DNA from 2 places in the Sporosarcina sp. P29 genome. Region 1 is predicted to be linked to the other one. Evidence: a T-box and tRNA genes for the amino acid it is inferred to sense, from the RefSeq annotation. Region 1 holds a T-box; the other holds one or more tRNA genes.
The links. A T-box is a leader RNA that pairs with one kind of tRNA and senses whether it is charged. The one in region 1 lies ahead of CSV68_RS11070 (valine--tRNA ligase), so its partner is inferred to be a tRNA-Val.
Positions count from the first base shown of each region.

Region 2: it encodes a tRNA-Val, which carries the amino acid that the T-box ahead of CSV68_RS11070 (valine--tRNA ligase) is inferred to sense. The anticodon was not compared.

Region 1 is NZ_PDYX01000012.1:11,165-20,797, reverse strand. It holds gene CSV68_RS11075 (GNAT family N-acetyltransferase) at 1-405, opposite strand, end outside; gene CSV68_RS11070 (valine--tRNA ligase) at 650-3,295, opposite strand; T-box leader at 3,349-3,567, opposite strand; gene CSV68_RS11060 (hypothetical protein) at 3,795-4,418, opposite strand; gene hemL (glutamate-1-semialdehyde 2,1-aminomutase) at 4,588-5,883, opposite strand; gene hemB (porphobilinogen synthase) at 5,885-6,865, opposite strand; gene CSV68_RS11045 (uroporphyrinogen-III synthase) at 6,862-7,626, opposite strand; gene hemC (hydroxymethylbilane synthase) at 7,619-8,548, opposite strand; gene ccsA (cytochrome c biogenesis protein CcsA) at 8,564-9,394, opposite strand; gene hemA (glutamyl-tRNA reductase) at 9,616-9,633, opposite strand, start outside.
Region 2 is NZ_PDYX01000003.1:2,766-10,369, forward strand. It holds gene CSV68_RS03630 (TRAP transporter permease) at 1-1,934, shown strand, start outside; gene CSV68_RS17285 (hypothetical protein) at 2,318-2,467, shown strand; tRNA gene CSV68_RS03635 (tRNA-Val) at 2,652-2,724, shown strand; gene CSV68_RS03640 (RluA family pseudouridine synthase) at 2,936-3,829, shown strand; gene CSV68_RS03645 (heavy metal translocating P-type ATPase) at 4,020-6,122, shown strand; gene CSV68_RS03650 (aldehyde dehydrogenase) at 6,218-7,604, shown strand, end outside.

The DNA of each region.
Region 1 (9,633 bases):
TTTCGCTTCATAAAATTTCCGCCCAATCATATTGTCTTTTTCCACTTCAACTATAAGTTCTTTCAATTTCCCGAGAACTTCAATCCCCTTTTGTATAAGAGCCGAGCCGAGCCCCTTCCCTTGTCGATCAGGATAAAGATAAATAGCGCGCAGTTTGGATTTTCCATCTTCATCTACCTGTGAAAAATCAGCAAAGCCCACCACTTCATCATCAACCTCTACAACAAATAGATTAGAAGTTTGTAGACGCCTATTCATCATAGGAGTATCGTAAGCTGCATCCAAAAAGCAGTCTTGAATCGTACGAGGAATAATGCCTTCATACGTAGCATGCCAACTCTGCCTAGCAATATCTTGAACCCTCTCAATATCCTCACTTACCATCTCACGAACTAAAAAACTCATATAGCCCTCTCCTTAATAATTCATAATATTGTGATTTTAATTATACCCATCGGACTTGATGATTACTATAATGAAAATATATTTTTAAGATTTGAAGCGCCGGACGGGGCCATAAGAATGCGTCCATTGCTAAGTGTAAATCCTTACCACTCTTCGCTTCAACTTTACCACCACTAAACTACAAAAAGGCCCATTCAACAGCGTTACACTGTCGAATGGGCCTTCGATTTATTTATAACTATCTTTAAATCTCCTTCAGTTCCGCAATACGACGTTCAACCGCCGCATATTTCTCCAAATAATCCTTCTCTTTCGCACGCTCTTCCTCAACAACTGACTCAGGCGCCTTCGCAGTAAAACGTTCATTTGACAACTTGCCCTGAACCCGCTTCACTTCACCTTGCCACTTACCAAGCTCTTTCGTCAAGCGAGCCAATTCTTCCTCAATATCAATCAATCCCTCAAGTGGCAAATACAGCTCTGCCCCTGTCACGACTGCGGACATCGTCTTGCCTGGTGCATTCACCTTCACACCAATCGTCAATGTTTCTGGATTACAGAAGCGCACAAGATAATTACGGTTCTCTTCTAGTACCGCCACCGTCTTCTCGTCCTTCGCCGAAATATACAAATCAACTTTACGACTCATCGGTGTATTCACTTCCGCACGAATATTACGAACCGCTTTGATAATATCCATCAACAATTTCATATCCGAAGCACGTGACTTGTCCATCATCGTTGCATCTACTTCAGGCCACTTCGCTACTGTGATCGACTCACCTTCATGTGGAAGGTTCTGCCAGATTTCTTCAGTAATGAAAGGCATTAATGGGTGCAATAAACGCATCGTCTGATCAAGAACATGCGCAAGAACCGAACGAGTCGTTTTTTTGGCTACTTCATCTTCACCGTATAGTGGCAATTTCGCCATTTCGATATACCAGTCACAGAAATCATCCCAGATGAAGTTATATAATGCGCGGCCCATTTCACCGAACTCATAACGATCAGCTAAATTGGTTACTGATTCTATCGTTTCATTTAGGCGAGTTAAGATCCATGCATCTGCAACAGATTTCTTACCTGACAAATCGATTTCTTCATACGTCATACCATCCATATTCATTAAGGCGAAACGGGAAGCATTCCAAATTTTATTGGCAAAGTTCCAAATCGCTTCTACTTTTTCTGTAGAGTAACGTAGATCTTGTCCTGGTGAAGAACCGGTTGCTAGGAAGTAACGCAATGCGTCTGCACCGTATTGTTCGATTACGTCCATTGGATCTACACCGTTACCAAGAGATTTAGACATTTTTCGCCCGTCTTCCGCGCGTACTAATCCATGGATCAAGACATCCTTGAAGGGACGCTCTTCCGTGAATTCAAGTGCTTGGAAGATCATGCGGGACACCCAAAAGAAGATAATATCATATCCTGTAACAAGGGCATCTGTCGGGTAATATTTTTTGAACGTTTCGCTGTCAACATCTGGCCAGCCCATAGTCGAGAACGGCCATAGAGCAGATGAGAACCATGTATCCAATACATCATTGTCTTGTGTCCAGTTTTCTTCATCGGCTGGTGCTTCTTGACCCACATAGATTTCGCCTGTTGTGTTGTGATACCAAGCCGGAATTCGGTGACCCCACCATAGTTGACGAGAAATACACCAGTCGTGGACGTTTTCCATCCAGCTCAAATATGTTTTCTCGAAACGTTCAGGTACAAACGTTACTTTTTCTTCTTCATTTTTCTGAAGATTGATTGCTTGTTCAGCAAGTGGTTGCATATTGACGAACCATTGTGTAGAAAGGTAAGGTTCCACTACTGCGCCGCTTCGTTCCGAGTGTCCGACAGAGTGCATATGATCTTCAATTTCAAATAGTACATTCATCTCTTGCAAGTCTTTGACGATTTGCTTACGGCATTCGAAACGATCCATGCCTTCATACTTGCCTGCTAATTTATTCATCGTACCGTCCTCATTCATCACCAACACACGTGGTAAGTTATGACGGTTACCTATTTCAAAGTCATTCGGGTCATGCGCTGGTGTAATTTTCACTGCACCGCTTCCGAAATCCATTTCGACGTAGTCATCCGCTACGATTGGGATCTCGCGTCCCACGATCGGTAATTTGACCATCTTGCCGATCAAATGCTGATAGCGCTCGTCATCCGGGTGAACTGCAACAGCTGTATCACCAAGCATCGTTTCGGGACGTGTTGTCGCTATTTCAATCGAACCTGTGCCATCTGCCAACGGGTAGCGCATATGATAGAATGCACCTTGCACATCTTTATGGATAACCTCAATATCAGATATCGCTGTTTTCGTTGCAGGATCCCAGTTGATAATATATTCGCCACGGTAGATAAGCTTTTTCTCATACAATTTAACGAATACTTCATTTACTGCTTTTGATAATCCTTCATCTAACGTAAAACGCTCTTGTGAGTAATCGAGGGCTAGACCAAGTTTCGCCCATTGTGCGCGGATATGGCTCGCGTATTCTTCTTTCCATTTCCATGTTTCCTGTATGAATTTTTCGCGACCCAGATCATTGCGTGTTTTGCCTTCAGCACGAAGTTTTTCCTCTACTCTAGCTTGTGTCGCAATTCCAGCATGGTCCATTCCAGGCAACCACAATGCGTCATACCCTTGCATACGTTTCATGCGGATGAGCATATCTTGTAATGTTGTATCCCAAGCGTGCCCTAAGTGAAGCTTACCTGTAACGTTCGGTGGTGGTATCACAATCGTATACGGTTCTTTTTCACTCTTTACATCTGACTCAAAATACTTACCTTCCAGCCACCATTCATAACGTCCTTTTTCAACTGCTTGCGGATCGTATTTAGTCGGCATCGTCAATTCATCAGTCATTTCAGTTCCTCCTTCAAATAAAAAGGGATACAAAAAAGCCCCACTCATCCCGGTAAAAGGACGAAGGAGCTCGTGGTACCACCTTTATTTATGAACGCTAAAAAGCATTACATCTTCATGATTTGGTAACGGTCTTCACCGGATTCTGCTACTATAATTTCACAGAAACTGCTCATAGGGGACTTCCATATGTTGTTTCCAGGTACGTTCCACCAATCGCACCCTCTCTAAAGAAAACGGTTCACATGTACTTTCCTACTCTTCGCATTTATATTCATATACCCATTATTATAAGCGAAACATGTAGCGTCCGTCAACTGAATAGTAGTCTATAGAGAAAGGATGGTGAACGATGCGAAGAGGATATAATCCCTACTTGTTACCGCCATGGCTTCGAAAAACGAGATTTTATTGTAAAGGCTGTATTATTCCGTTAACCGTTTTTCAATTGATTCGGTTACTTTTAGTCCCGACCACTGGCGACTTTTTAGTATTTTGCTTACTCGCTGCTTTGTCCTTCTGCTTCTACAAAAACATTATTTGAATGGAAGATCTTTCTCGTTACATCGTCATCCATCTCGGCGATGTATAGGAGAAAGTCTTCCATTTCATTAGTTACTTGCTCTATCGCACGATCCGCATTTGCAAGAAACTCCATATGAGATGTCGATGCAGCTACGAACTCTGGCGCAGCGGGTTCTTCTTCAATAACGACCACTTCTTGTACAGGCTTATCCTGTTTCAAATGAACAGTCCACTCGAGCTTCAATCCTCCGTCTTCCTGTGTTGCAGTTTTAATATCCCGCACTTCAAGTTGCAAGTCTCCATCGAGTTCTACTGGCAGATCAACATTCAGAGGCACAGCATACTCAAAATACCCTTTATTGTTTTCTACTTCCACGTCATTAATAACTAATGCATCTTCAGTTGCCAATTCCACTTGCTTGTCTGCATCAAATACAACGTTTGCCGCGATATGATAGATCCCTTGCAAGCGGATCGCTTCCTCCGTACGCTCTTCCGTAAACCCTGGCGTCACCTTTACCTCAGCCGATTCAGCAAATGCCCCGTACTCAGCAGGGAAATAAAAAGACTCTTGCAATGTCCATTGATGCGTCGTCATTTTCGCTTCACTCCTTTTCTTAACTCAGGCTACTATATGAAGAAATGGAGGAGTTTAGAAGTGAAGTATAGTGTAGATTATAATGGAAGTAATCGTAACCCTGCCATCCCCCCTAAAATAATGGACATAAAAAAGCGCCAAGCAAATAAATTTGCCTGGCGCTTCATAATTATCGTTTTAACTTCTCAAATACCGTATGGAATGCTTCCACAGTTTTCGCAATATGCTCTTCTGTGTGTGCTGCTGACAAGAACATACCTTCGAATTGGGAAGGTGGTAAGAAAATACCTTCTTCCGCCATCAGACGGTAATATTCTGCGAACAGTTCCAAATCGGATGTTTTCGCTTTATCATAGTTATTGACGCGTTCGTCTGTAAAGAAGAAACCAATCATAGAACCTGCTCGATTGACGGTATGTGGAATATTATTAGCTTTCGCTGCTGCGCGGAAACCTTCTTCCAACTGATCGCCAAGTTTGATGAAGTGTTCGTATGTTTTCGGTGTCAACTTTCTCAACGTTTCGATACCAGCTGTCATGGCTAATGGGTTACCAGACAATGTACCCGCTTGATAAATAGTTCCCGCCGGCGCTACATGCTCCATAATCTTGCGTGAACCGCCATACGCTCCTACAGGGAGTCCGCCACCGATTACTTTACCTAGACATGTAATGTCCGGTTTGATGTTGAAATGACCTTGTGCGCATTTATAACCCACACGGAATCCAGTCATGACTTCATCAAAGATGAGTAATGAACCGTTTTCTTCGGTCAAATCACGTAAGCCTTTAAGGAAGCCGTTATCCGGTCCTACAACACCCATGTTTCCTGCAACAGGTTCTACAATAATCGCAGCAAGGTCGTCTCCGTACTCTTTAATAGCTAATTTAACACTTTCCAGGTCGTTATATGGAACCGTAAGAGTGTTTTGCGCAATCGATTCAGGCACTCCAGGGCTATCAGGTAAACCTAATGTAGCGACACCCGATCCCGCTTTAATAAGCAAAGAATCCGCATGTCCGTGATAGCAACCTTCGAATTTAAGGATTTTATTACGCTTCGTATAGCCACGTGCTAATCGAAGTGCACTCATCGTCGCTTCCGTACCTGAAGATACCATACGCACCATTTCAATGGATGGTACACGGTCGATCACAAGCTCTGCCAATTCATTTTCAAGAAGAGTAGGCGCTCCGAAACTTGTACCTGTTTCAGCTACTTTTTGAATTGCAGATACTACGTCAGGGTGTGTGTGTCCTAGGATTAGAGGACCCCAAGATAGAACATAGTCAATATATTCATTGCCATCGATATCTTTAATAATCGCACCTTTACCACTTTCCATAAAGATCGGATCCATATTGACTGATTTGAATGCACGAACTGGTGAGTTGACCCCACCCGGCATTAAATCAACGGCTTTTTTGAAAGCCTCTTTAGAGTTCGTATTTGTTTTTTGTCCCATATTACTTCTCCTCCAACCAGCGAGCAGCATCTTTTGCATGATACGTCATGATGATATCTGCGCCTGCACGCTTCATACTTGTTAACGTTTCTAATACAATTTTCTTCTCGTCTACCCAGCCATTTAACGCTGCTGCTTTAACCATTGCGTATTCCCCACTGACGTTATACGCTACGACAGGCAATAGCACATGATTCTTCACATCGCGAATGATATCTAGGTAAGACAATGCCGGCTTAACAATTAAGAAATCCGCGCCTTCAAGAATATCGGATTCCGCTTCACGCATTGCTTCCATACGATTTGCTGGATCCATTTGATACGTTTTACGATCACCAAATTGTGGTGTAGATTGCGCTGCTTCACGGAATGGACCGTAATAAGCAGAAGCATATTTAACCGCATACGACATGATCGGAATGTTTTGGAATCCTGCATCATCTAACGCTTGACGAATAACTGCCACAAAGCCGTCCATCATATTTGATGGTGCAATAATATCCGCTCCAGCTTTCGCTTGGCTGACTGCTGTCTTCGCAAGCAATACGAGACTTGCATCATTATCTACATCATTGTCATGAATAACGCCACAGTGACCGTGGTCTGTGTACTCACATAGGCAAGTATCTGCTACTACGACTAATTGTGGATGACGTTCCTTCACTGCGCGTGTTGCACGCTGAATGATTCCTTCATCGTCATACGCTTCAGAACCAGTTGCATCCTTTTCGGAAGGTATACCAAATAAAATAATAGAAGAAATACCTAACTCAACTACTTCATCTGTTTCTTTCAATAATAAATCAATTGAAAACTGATCTACTCCTGGCATAGAAGCAATTGGATTACGTACGTTCTCGCCTTCTGTAACAAAGATAGGATAAATGAAATCCGCTGCTTTAATTTCTGTCTCTCTTACCATCGCTCGAACGGTAGGATGTGTACGAAGTCTACGATGACGCTTAAATTCTATTGGATTCACTTGAATTCTCCCTTTCGTTTGGCCAGTTCATGAACTAGCTCGACTAATGTATACGTTTCAGGTTTGACGTGAACGGGCGCGCCTACTTTTAATAACGCACGTTCCGTAACATGTCCAATTGCGCAAACTGTAAAGCCGAACCACGTTGTTTTCGGCGCAATACGTGAAGAGAATACTTCAACCGCCGATGGGCTTGCGAACAAAACAGACACCTGATTTTTATGGAGTATAAAACGACTCAATTTATCTATTTCACTCGTTGCACTCTTGGTCTCATAGACTGTCCATTCCGATACATGAAACGGCAACTCTTCACGAATCAAACTGCCCGCGAGAGTGCCTTTCAAAAAGACTACATGTAATCGTTCTGACTTTTTTGGATTAAACTGTTTGACGAAAACATCTGCACTAAAAACGCTCGGAATGAAAGACACGGCAAAGCCAAGTTTATCTAACGCAGCCGCTGTTCGAGTTCCGACCGCGGCAACTTTTCCGTTGAACGTATCAGCCGTTACATTGAACCGCAACATCTTGGCGCGGAACGCAGCAACTGCCGATTGGCTCGTAAAAATGAGCCAATCAGCCTTCATTGCTTGTTGCAATTTTTGCTGATCAGCCTTCTTCTGTATTTCTCCGACTTCAATAAGCGGAATCGAAACCGGAATGCCACCGTAACTTTTCACAAGTTCGGCAGCTTCCGCAGATTTTGGTGTTCCGGTGAAAATAACCGTTTCTCCTGCTAACGGTAATGCGTTACGCATCCATATCCGCCTTCACTTTCTCGATTACTTCAGCAGCACCTTGGTCGCGTAAAATTCTACTGACTTCTTTACCGACTGCAACAGGATCTGTTCCTTTCACAGTTTCACGGAACACTTGAACTGCATCCGGAGAAGCGATGAAGCCAGTCATTTCCACTTCATTACCATCAAACGTTGCAAATCCACCGATTGGCACTTGGCAAGAACCATCCATTTCATTAAGGAATGTACGCTCAGCCTGTAGTTCAATCCAAGTATTCTTATCTGTTAATTTCGCTAGTTCATTTAGTAATTCTGTATCGTCTTCACGACATTCAATCGCTAATGCACCTTGTCCTACTGCTGGAATACAATCTTCAAGCGATAGGTGTTCTGTGACGATATTGTCATCCCAGCCCATACGCTTAAGTCCTGCTGCCGCTAAGAGAATTGCATCATATTCACCATCTTGAAGCTTACGTAGGCGTGTATCAATATTGCCGCGAATCCACTTAATTTCAATATCCGGACGTAACAGCAATAACTGTGAACTGCGACGAAGACTGGATGTACCGACAACCGCTCCGATCGGTAAGTCCATGAAACGCACATGGTCGTTTGCGATGTACGCATCACGTGGATCTACACGTTTAGGAATACAGCCGACTGTCAAACCGTCAGGAATTACCGCTGGCATATCTTTCATGCTATGTACGGCAAAATCAATTTCTTTATCAAATAAAGCTTGTTGAATTTCTTTTACAAATAACCCTTTACCGCCAACTTTTGACAACATGACGTCCAAGATTTGATCGCCTTTCGTCACAATCTCTTTTACTTCAAACTCAAAAGGTGCACCCGCCTGCTTCATTTGTTCGATGAACCACTTCGTTTGAGTTAAAGCTAGTTTACTTCTGCGTGAACCTACAATAATTTTTCTCACAAAACTCTCCCTTTCTTATATCCATAAATGAAATTGTGACAGCGTACTGCCTAAAAAGAAATTAATGACCGTTAAGAGAAATGCAAATATCGTCATCCAGGCAAACTCCACTGATTGAAGCTTTCCCTTATAATTGAAATAAATAACCGAAGAATAGATGAGTAATACTGCAAATGATCCCATAATTTTCACATCAAACGGAGACCAATCTTCAAGCGCTACATACGCCCACTGAACACCAAATAACAAACTGACGAATAAAATCGGAATACCGGTATAGATCGACATTTTCATTCCCGTCATCGTCTGATGTAAATTGGGTAGACTGGAAAAGCGCTTTCCAAACTTCTTACTTTTTAATACGTTATAGACAATCAAATATAATACCGCAAAAACAAATGCTAATGCGAACACTGCATACGAGAGGATTGCTGACGTAATGTGAACAAATAGTACTTCTGAAATGAGCGAATCACCTACTGTGGACGCTGTGTATTTCAAATTGGAAAAGACATGAATCATTAAAAATGCAAAACCAATGATATTTGTGAAAAACACCATAAAGTTCACTTTATAAATCAACTGGAACACAATAGATAATGTAACCAGCAACCATACATAAAAATAAATTCCTTCAACTAGCGATAATACTGGAAAGCGTTTCATCTGAATAATATAAAGTGATAAAATCGCGGTTTGTGTAACCCATACGGTAACGATGAGCCAAAAAGCAGTACGTTGGACAGCTTTTGACTTCTTCAAGTAATCAATAAAGTAGAAAACAAGACCGAGGGCATAAAGGACAATCATGAATTCCTGAAGTCTTGCGACGGTTAAATCAACCATATGCTATTCTCTGCCTTTCAAGCGAAAACCTCTCTTTTGCTAGTAAGGAGTGTTCGTCTACATTGTCTCAAATGAGAGGGTGTTACTGCAAATAATTGCATCCATAGTAAGCATCTTTCTACTATTGATATGAACAGTTATCCATTTACTGCTTATTTAACCGCAATAAAAAAGTGGCCCTGTATCGTTCTTGTGAAAGACAGATACAGAACCACCTGGGATTAGTGTTGATAATTTAA
Region 2 (7,604 bases), on a different contig from region 1:
ACCCAGAATCCAATACGAGAGATTTGAAAGGCTTATTTGGCAAGATTGTATTTTTCGGTTTGTTGGCATTTTCAATTTTTCAGTTATATACCGCGATTGGTAAACCATTTACAGCTCAAATTCAGCGATCTATTCACTTAGGTTTTGCTTTATCACTTATATTCCTCATGTTCCCTGCTAGAAAAAAGATCGGTGTGCGCCGCGACAAAGTACCGTTTTATGATATTATTTTATCTTTATTGGCGATAGCAGTTGGTTTATACTGGCCACTATTTATCAACGAACTAGTATTTCGTGTAGGGCGAGTATCTGATCTCGATTTAATTATCGGTATTTTAGCGGTACTACTAACATTAGAAGCAGCGAGACGGGCGGTAGGAATGCCAATCACCATCATCTCAGTTGTGTTTCTGGCTTATGCATTCTTCGGGCCTTATTTCCCAGGGTTCCTTGCACATAGAGGACAAAGCGTGGAAAATCTCGTTCAATTAATGTTCTTTACAACGGACGGGATCCTCGGTACGCCGATTAGTGTATCTGCCACCTTCATATTCGTCTTCCTTTTGTTCGGGGCGTTCTTAGTGAAGACGGGCGTAGGTAACTACTTCAATGACTTAGCTGTAGTATTGGCAGGTCGTTTGACTGGTGGACCTGCAAAAGTCGCAATATTCTCAAGTGCGTTGCAAGGTACTATTTCAGGTAGTTCTGTAGCCAACGTTGTAGGATCCGGTTCATACACGATTCCTATGATGAAGAAGCTAGGTTATCGTAAGGAATTCGCAGGTGGAGTCGAGGCAGCTGCCTCTACAGGTGGACAGATTATGCCGCCGATTATGGGAGCCGCTGCATTCCTAATGGTTGAATTTATCGGCGGTGTAACGTATTGGGAAATTGCCAAAGCGGCCGCTATCCCGGCGCTACTGTACTTCACTGGAATTTGGATTATGACTCATTTCGAAGCAAAGCGTGTTGGTTTGAAAGGATTGGATGCATCCCAGATTCCGAACCGCAAAGAAACGCTGAAAAAGATTTATTTATTACTACCGATTTTAGGCATTATCGTCTTCTTGTTGATAGGTATTCCAACAATGAAAGCAGCATTACTCGGTATCGTACTGACTATCGCTGTGAGTGCAATTAGTAAGGAAACAAGAATTGGATTTAAAGATATGATTGACGCGTTAGTAGACGGTGCTCGTACAGCATTGGCTGTAGCAGCGGCGACTGCCTGTGCGGGTATTATTGTCGGGGTTGTGGTTAAGACGGGTCTTGGACTTAGCTTGGCAACAGGCTTGATCTCAGCTGCTGGTGGTAACGTTTTGCTGACATTAATTTTCACAATGTTCGCAGCTATCATTTTGGGCATGGGTTCTCCAACGACGGCAAACTATGTTATTACGTCTACAATTGCAGCGCCTGCCATCATTACATTATTAATGCTAGATGAGCCTACAGGTGCAGCTGTGCCGATTGTAGTGGCAGTATCTGCACACTTATTCGTATTTTACTTTGGTATTATTGCGGATATCACGCCGCCTGTTGCATTGGCTGCCTTTGCTGCTTCAGGTATTTCGGGTGGAGATCCGATCAAGACAGGTATTACTTCTGCCAAACTGGCAATTGCCGCCTTCATTATTCCGTATATGTTCGTCTTTAATCCGGCAATGCTGATGCTCGACTCGAGTGTAACGGAGATTGTATGGGTGACGTTGACTGCCATTGTCGGTATGGTTGCCATCGGGGCAGGCATAATTGGTTATTGGTATCGTAAACTGAACTGGATTATGCGAATTATAACGTTAGGTACAGGCATGTTGTTGATCTATCCAGAAACGATGACAGATATCATCGGTTTAGTTTTATTCATCATCTTACTGGCGTTCCAGTGGATGGGGAATAAGAAAAATAATTCACCTAAATTAGCTTCTAATTAAATTACTTTTAAAAGACTTGTCGGCTTGAAATAAAGCTTGCAAGTCTTTTTATTTTATTTAGGATAAGAATTTTCGAAATCAACCTCTGTATTTTTGCGTTTTACTAGTCTGATTGAGTGAAAAGAACTAGATTAGATGGAATTTTCAATAAAGGACGAGACTAGTATAGACAAGGCTTTTACTGGAATGTGATTTGTGAAACACATGATAAAATAAAAGTCAAGAAGCCGAAGGACTAGAAATCCCTCGAACTAATTTGGACTAATTACGCAGTTTTACCATCGCGAGTTATGTATATACTACATGTAAGCGAATCAGTCATAACGAATAAAATATAGAGGTCGGTACAGAAACCAATCAAATCGAAAAGGAGAGAAAATACTATGAATACACAAGAAACATGGTGGGAAAACGTGTTTGAAGGGCATTTGGCACATGGCTTTAACAAAGAACGGATGAGTGAGCTGGATCATGAAGAGTTTTTATATTTTGAGAATGAACCAATAGAAGAACAAGTAAACCCCATGCAGTAAATGAAAGGAGAAGCGGCCCTGAATAATGTAACGAAATTCCATGAAAATCGGTAGTTTTTCTGATGGTATAGAAAAATTATCGATTTTTAATTTCTTTGTTTACAACCAGGATAGATAATGCTATTATAGTATTTGTGCTTGAGAGCCTAACTGGCTTACTTAAAATGCACATCCTAGTAAAATCGATTCCGTAGCTCAGCTGGGAGAGCGCCACCTTGACAGGGTGGAGGTCGCTGGTTCGAGCCCAGTCGGAGTCATAGGTGCCAAACCTAAGTTATTTACCGTAGGAACACGGTTTATAACAATAAACAGTCCTATTAGACCGAATGTCTAGGGGCTGTTTTTTTATGTCTAGATTTCAAATGAAGTTTTCATTACAATCAAATGATAGTACATACACTCACCAGTCATGCGGTGTATACTTATAGTGCGAATATTTATTTAGATAGGCAGGAGGAGTCATATACAATGAAGAGAAAACAGGTAACATCTAATGTAAAAGAATATACAGTGGAAGAACAGATAGAATTATTGCCGTATTTATTGAAGGTTATGTCAAAAAGCAGTAGGAATTCGGTGAAGTCCATTCTTACACGTGGCCAAGTTATGGTGGATGGTCAGATGACAACAAAACATAATCAGTCGTTAGCGCCTGGACAAAAGGTTGAAATACAAAGCAACAAAGCGGCTATAAACGTCTCGAAATTAGTAGGTGTATCTATTCTGCATGAGGATGACGATATCATCGTGATCAATAAAGAGGCAGGCGTTCTTTCTGTAGCTTCTGAAAAAGAAAAAGATCAGACAGCCTATCGAGAAATTACAAAGTACGTCAAGAGAAGTCATCCTGAAAATCGTATTTTTGTCGTGCACCGTCTTGATCGAGATACATCGGGCGTAATGATGTTTGCCAAAAATGAAGAAACGCAGCAAGCATTGCAAAGTACATGGAATGAATCGGTAAAGGAACGTTTATATACTGCACTTGTCGAAGGGAAAGTACGAACTGAATCAGGAACTATTTCTTCTTGGTTAACGGAAAATAGTGCATTCAGAGTCTATTCAAACCCTACCGACAATGGCGGACAGCACGCGATTACACATTATAGAAGAGTACAAGCAAATAAGGATTGTTCATTGCTGGAGGTTCTTTTGGAAACAGGTCGAAAAAATCAAATTCGTGTACATATGGAAGAATTGGGACACCCAGTTATAGGGGACAAAAAGTATGGTGCTACAGGCAACCCGTTGCGCAGAGTGGGACTTCATGCAACCGCATTGTCTTTTCTACATCCACGTACAGGGGAACTAGTTCGATTTGAAGCAGAAGTACCTCAGATCTTCGTTACGCGTTCAAAATAATACATCATGTATTTTGCAGTTCCTTGGAATCTCTAAGGAACTGCTTTTTCATGTCATTTCATTCAAATGAATGTTTGAATGATTGAATTGACAAAATATCTGGAATTGCATATACTAAAGCTAATCAATCAAATGAACGATTGAATGATGGAAACGTTAAAATGAACGATTTTTTGAGAGGACTGATCACATGGCTTCTGAGAAAAATGTCTATCGCCTGCAAAATTTGTCGTGCACAAGTTGTGCCGCGAAATTCGAGAAAAATGTTCGGCAGATTGATTCTGTTGAAGATGTACAGCTGAACTTTGGTGCATCCAAATTAACGGTTGCAGGAGAGGCCTCTATTTTACAATTAGAAGAAGCGGGTGCGTTTGACGGTATAAAGGTATTCCCTGAAAAGCAGCGGATTATTAAACAGCATACCCCTTTTTGGAAAAAACGTGAAAATCAAACGACTATTGCTTCGTTAGTTTTACTAGTAGCAGGGTATGCAGTATCTACCGCGAATGGTGCTAATAACTGGCTGTCGATTGCTTTGTTTCTCTCTGCCATATTAATCGGCGGATTCAGTTTAATGAAGGAAGGATTAACGAATCTTTTTAAACTTGAATTTGATATGTCTACATTAATGACAATCGCAGTGATCGGAGCTGCACTCATTGGTGATTGGGCAGAAGGCGCGGTTGTAGTCTTCCTGTTCTCCGTCAGTGAAGCATTAGAAAGTTACTCAATCGATAAAGCGAGAAATTCCATTACGTCTCTAATTGAAATCGCTCCCACTACAGCGATTGTACTTCGTGGTACGAATGAATTTGAAGTAGATGTGGAAGATTTACGAATTAATGATGTGATTTTGATTAAACCGGGACAAAAGATTGCGATGGACGGTGAAGTCATTCAAGGGGACTCATCTGTTAACCAGGCAGCAATCACAGGTGAGTCTGTGCCTGTCCATAAAGTACTAGGAGACGAAGTGTTTGCTGGAACGTTGAATGAAGAAGGTGTAATGCAAGTTCGTGTTACAAAGCTTGCTGAAGACACGACAATTGCCAAAATCATTCATTTAGTCGAAGAAGCACAGGCAGAAAAAGCACCGACACAGCAATTTGTCGATCGTTTTGCGAGATACTATACACCAGCCATTTTAGGTATTTCTTTACTGATCATGATCATACCGCCACTTTTACTCGGTGGAGTATGGGGTGACTGGTTCTACAAAGGTCTTGTCGTATTAGTAGTCGGCTGTCCGTGTGCATTAGTCATTTCAACACCTATAGCCATCGTTACCGCGATTGGTAACGCTGCACGTAATGGTGTGTTAATCAAGGGTGGCATTCATTTAGAAGAGACCGGACAAATTAAAGTCGTGGCGTTCGATAAAACAGGGACGCTAACTGAAGGGCGTCCGGAAGTAACTGATGTCGTGACGGTGTCCACATTAACTGAAGATCAAGTATTGCAACAAGCTGCTTCAATCGAGAAGTACTCCCAACATCCATTAGCCTCATCGATTATGCGAGCGGCAGAGAAATTACCACTAGGATTGCTAGCAGTGGAACAATTCCAATCGATTACAGGCAAAGGTGCAAAAGCTATGATTGGAGAGCACTTGGTGCATGTGGGAAGTCCGAATTTATTCAGAGAAATGAATACAGTCGAAGCATCAATTGAACAGCAGATTCTTACATTGCAGAAACAAGGCAAAACCGTCATGCTCGTCTGGTCTGAAGCAGGACTAGAAGGAATCATAGCAGTAGCTGATCAAGTCCGTAAAAGTAGCTTGAAAGTCATCGAGAAGCTTCATGAAATGGGCAAGAAGACTGTTATGCTAACGGGTGATAATCAATCAACCGCTTTAGCAATTGGAGCGCAACTTGGTTTGTCAGAAGTCAAAGCAGAATTATTACCGGATCAAAAAGTCGAGATGATTAAATCATTGAGTCAATACGGTAAAGTAGCAATGGTAGGTGACGGAGTGAACGATGCACCGGCTTTAGCTACAGCAAATGTTGGTATTGCGATGGGTGGAGCAGGAACAGATACTGCACTTGAAACGGCAGATATTGCATTGATGGCAGATGATTTGGAGAAACTTCCCTATACTATCAAATTAAGCTCACGCACAAAACAAATCATTCTTCAAAATATTTCGATCGCACTAGGTTTGAAAGTCATCGCGTTGCTACTCATCATTCCAGGCTGGCTGACATTATGGATGGCGGTCATGGCGGATATGGGTGCGACCGTCATTGTAGTATTGAATTCATTGAGGCTCATGAAAAATAAAATATAATGGAGAAACTTCAGTCGAATAAATCGTCTGAAGTTTTTTCTGTTGAATAAAATGGTAGACTGATAACAAGAACAAACATGAGGAGTGTGGATTATTTGGCAATGAGCAGTCTAGAACTTGAAATGATTATGAACAAACAGAAGCAATATTATACATCAGGAGTGACGCGCAGTATGTCATTCAGGAAAATGATGTTGGAAAAATTGTATAAAGCGATTCAGAAGCATGAAAAAGAAATCTCGGATGCATTGCATCAAGATCTACACAAACACCCGCTTGAAGCATATGTAGCAGAAACAGGATTTGTTTTATCGAGCATTACACATATGTTGGATCACTTGGATGAATGGGCAGCTCCTGAAAAGGTGAAAACGCCACTCCATTTACAACCAGCAACTAGCTTTATCGTAAAAGAACCATATGGCAGCGTATTGATTATTGGACCGTTCAATTATCCGTTCCAATTATTAATTGATCCACTAATCGGTTCAATAGCAACAGGGAACTGTACGGTGTTGAAACCTTCAGAAGATGCAGTGCATACGGCGGCAGTCGTAGACAAAATCATTACAAGTGTATTTCCACCGGAGTTTGTATCCGTTGTGCATGGTCAAAAAGAAGAGACACAACTATTACTTGGCGCGCCATTTGATTATGTATTCTTTACAGGCAGTGCAAAAGTAGGGAAAATCGTTATGAAAGCTTGCGCGGAAAGATTGACTCCATTGACTTTAGAATTGGGTGGTAAAAGTCCAGCCGTTGTCGACCATACTGCAGATATTAAAAAAGCGGCGGAGAAAATTGTTTGGGGTAAGTTCATGAATGCAGGTCAAACATGTGTAGCACCAGACTATGTACTGGCTGACGTTTCGATTCATGATGAATTAATCCATGAAATGAAGAGTGCGATCCAGCGCTTTTACGGGAGTGACGCACAGAAGAGTGCTGATTACGGTCGCATCATAGCAGATCGTCATTTCGATCGATTAGCGAAAATATTAGATGAAGATCAAGCATATATCGTAGAAGGTGGCAAAACAGATGCTGCGGATAAATACATTGAGCCGACGATTTTAGCGCTATCAGACTGGAATAGCGCAAGTATGCAAGATGAGTTATTTGGTCCGATCTTGCCTGTCCTGCCTTATGACAATTTAGGGGTTGCACTTCAGCAAATCAGCATGTTGCCTAAGCCGCTAGCTGCATACTTTTTCACTGAGAATGATGAGGCCGCTAATCATTTCATTGAAGTATTGCCATTTGGTGGCGGATGTATCAATGACACCGTTTCTCATGTCGCAAACATTCATTTGCCATTTGGTGGAGTAGGTCCATCTGGAATGAATCAATACCATGGAAAAGCAAGTTTTGAAACATTCTCCCATTCGAAATCGATGATGAAAAAGAGCACAGCAGTATCGGTGCCGCTCGCATTTCCTCCGTACAAAGGAAAATTGCCATTAGTGAAGCGTTTCTTGCGCT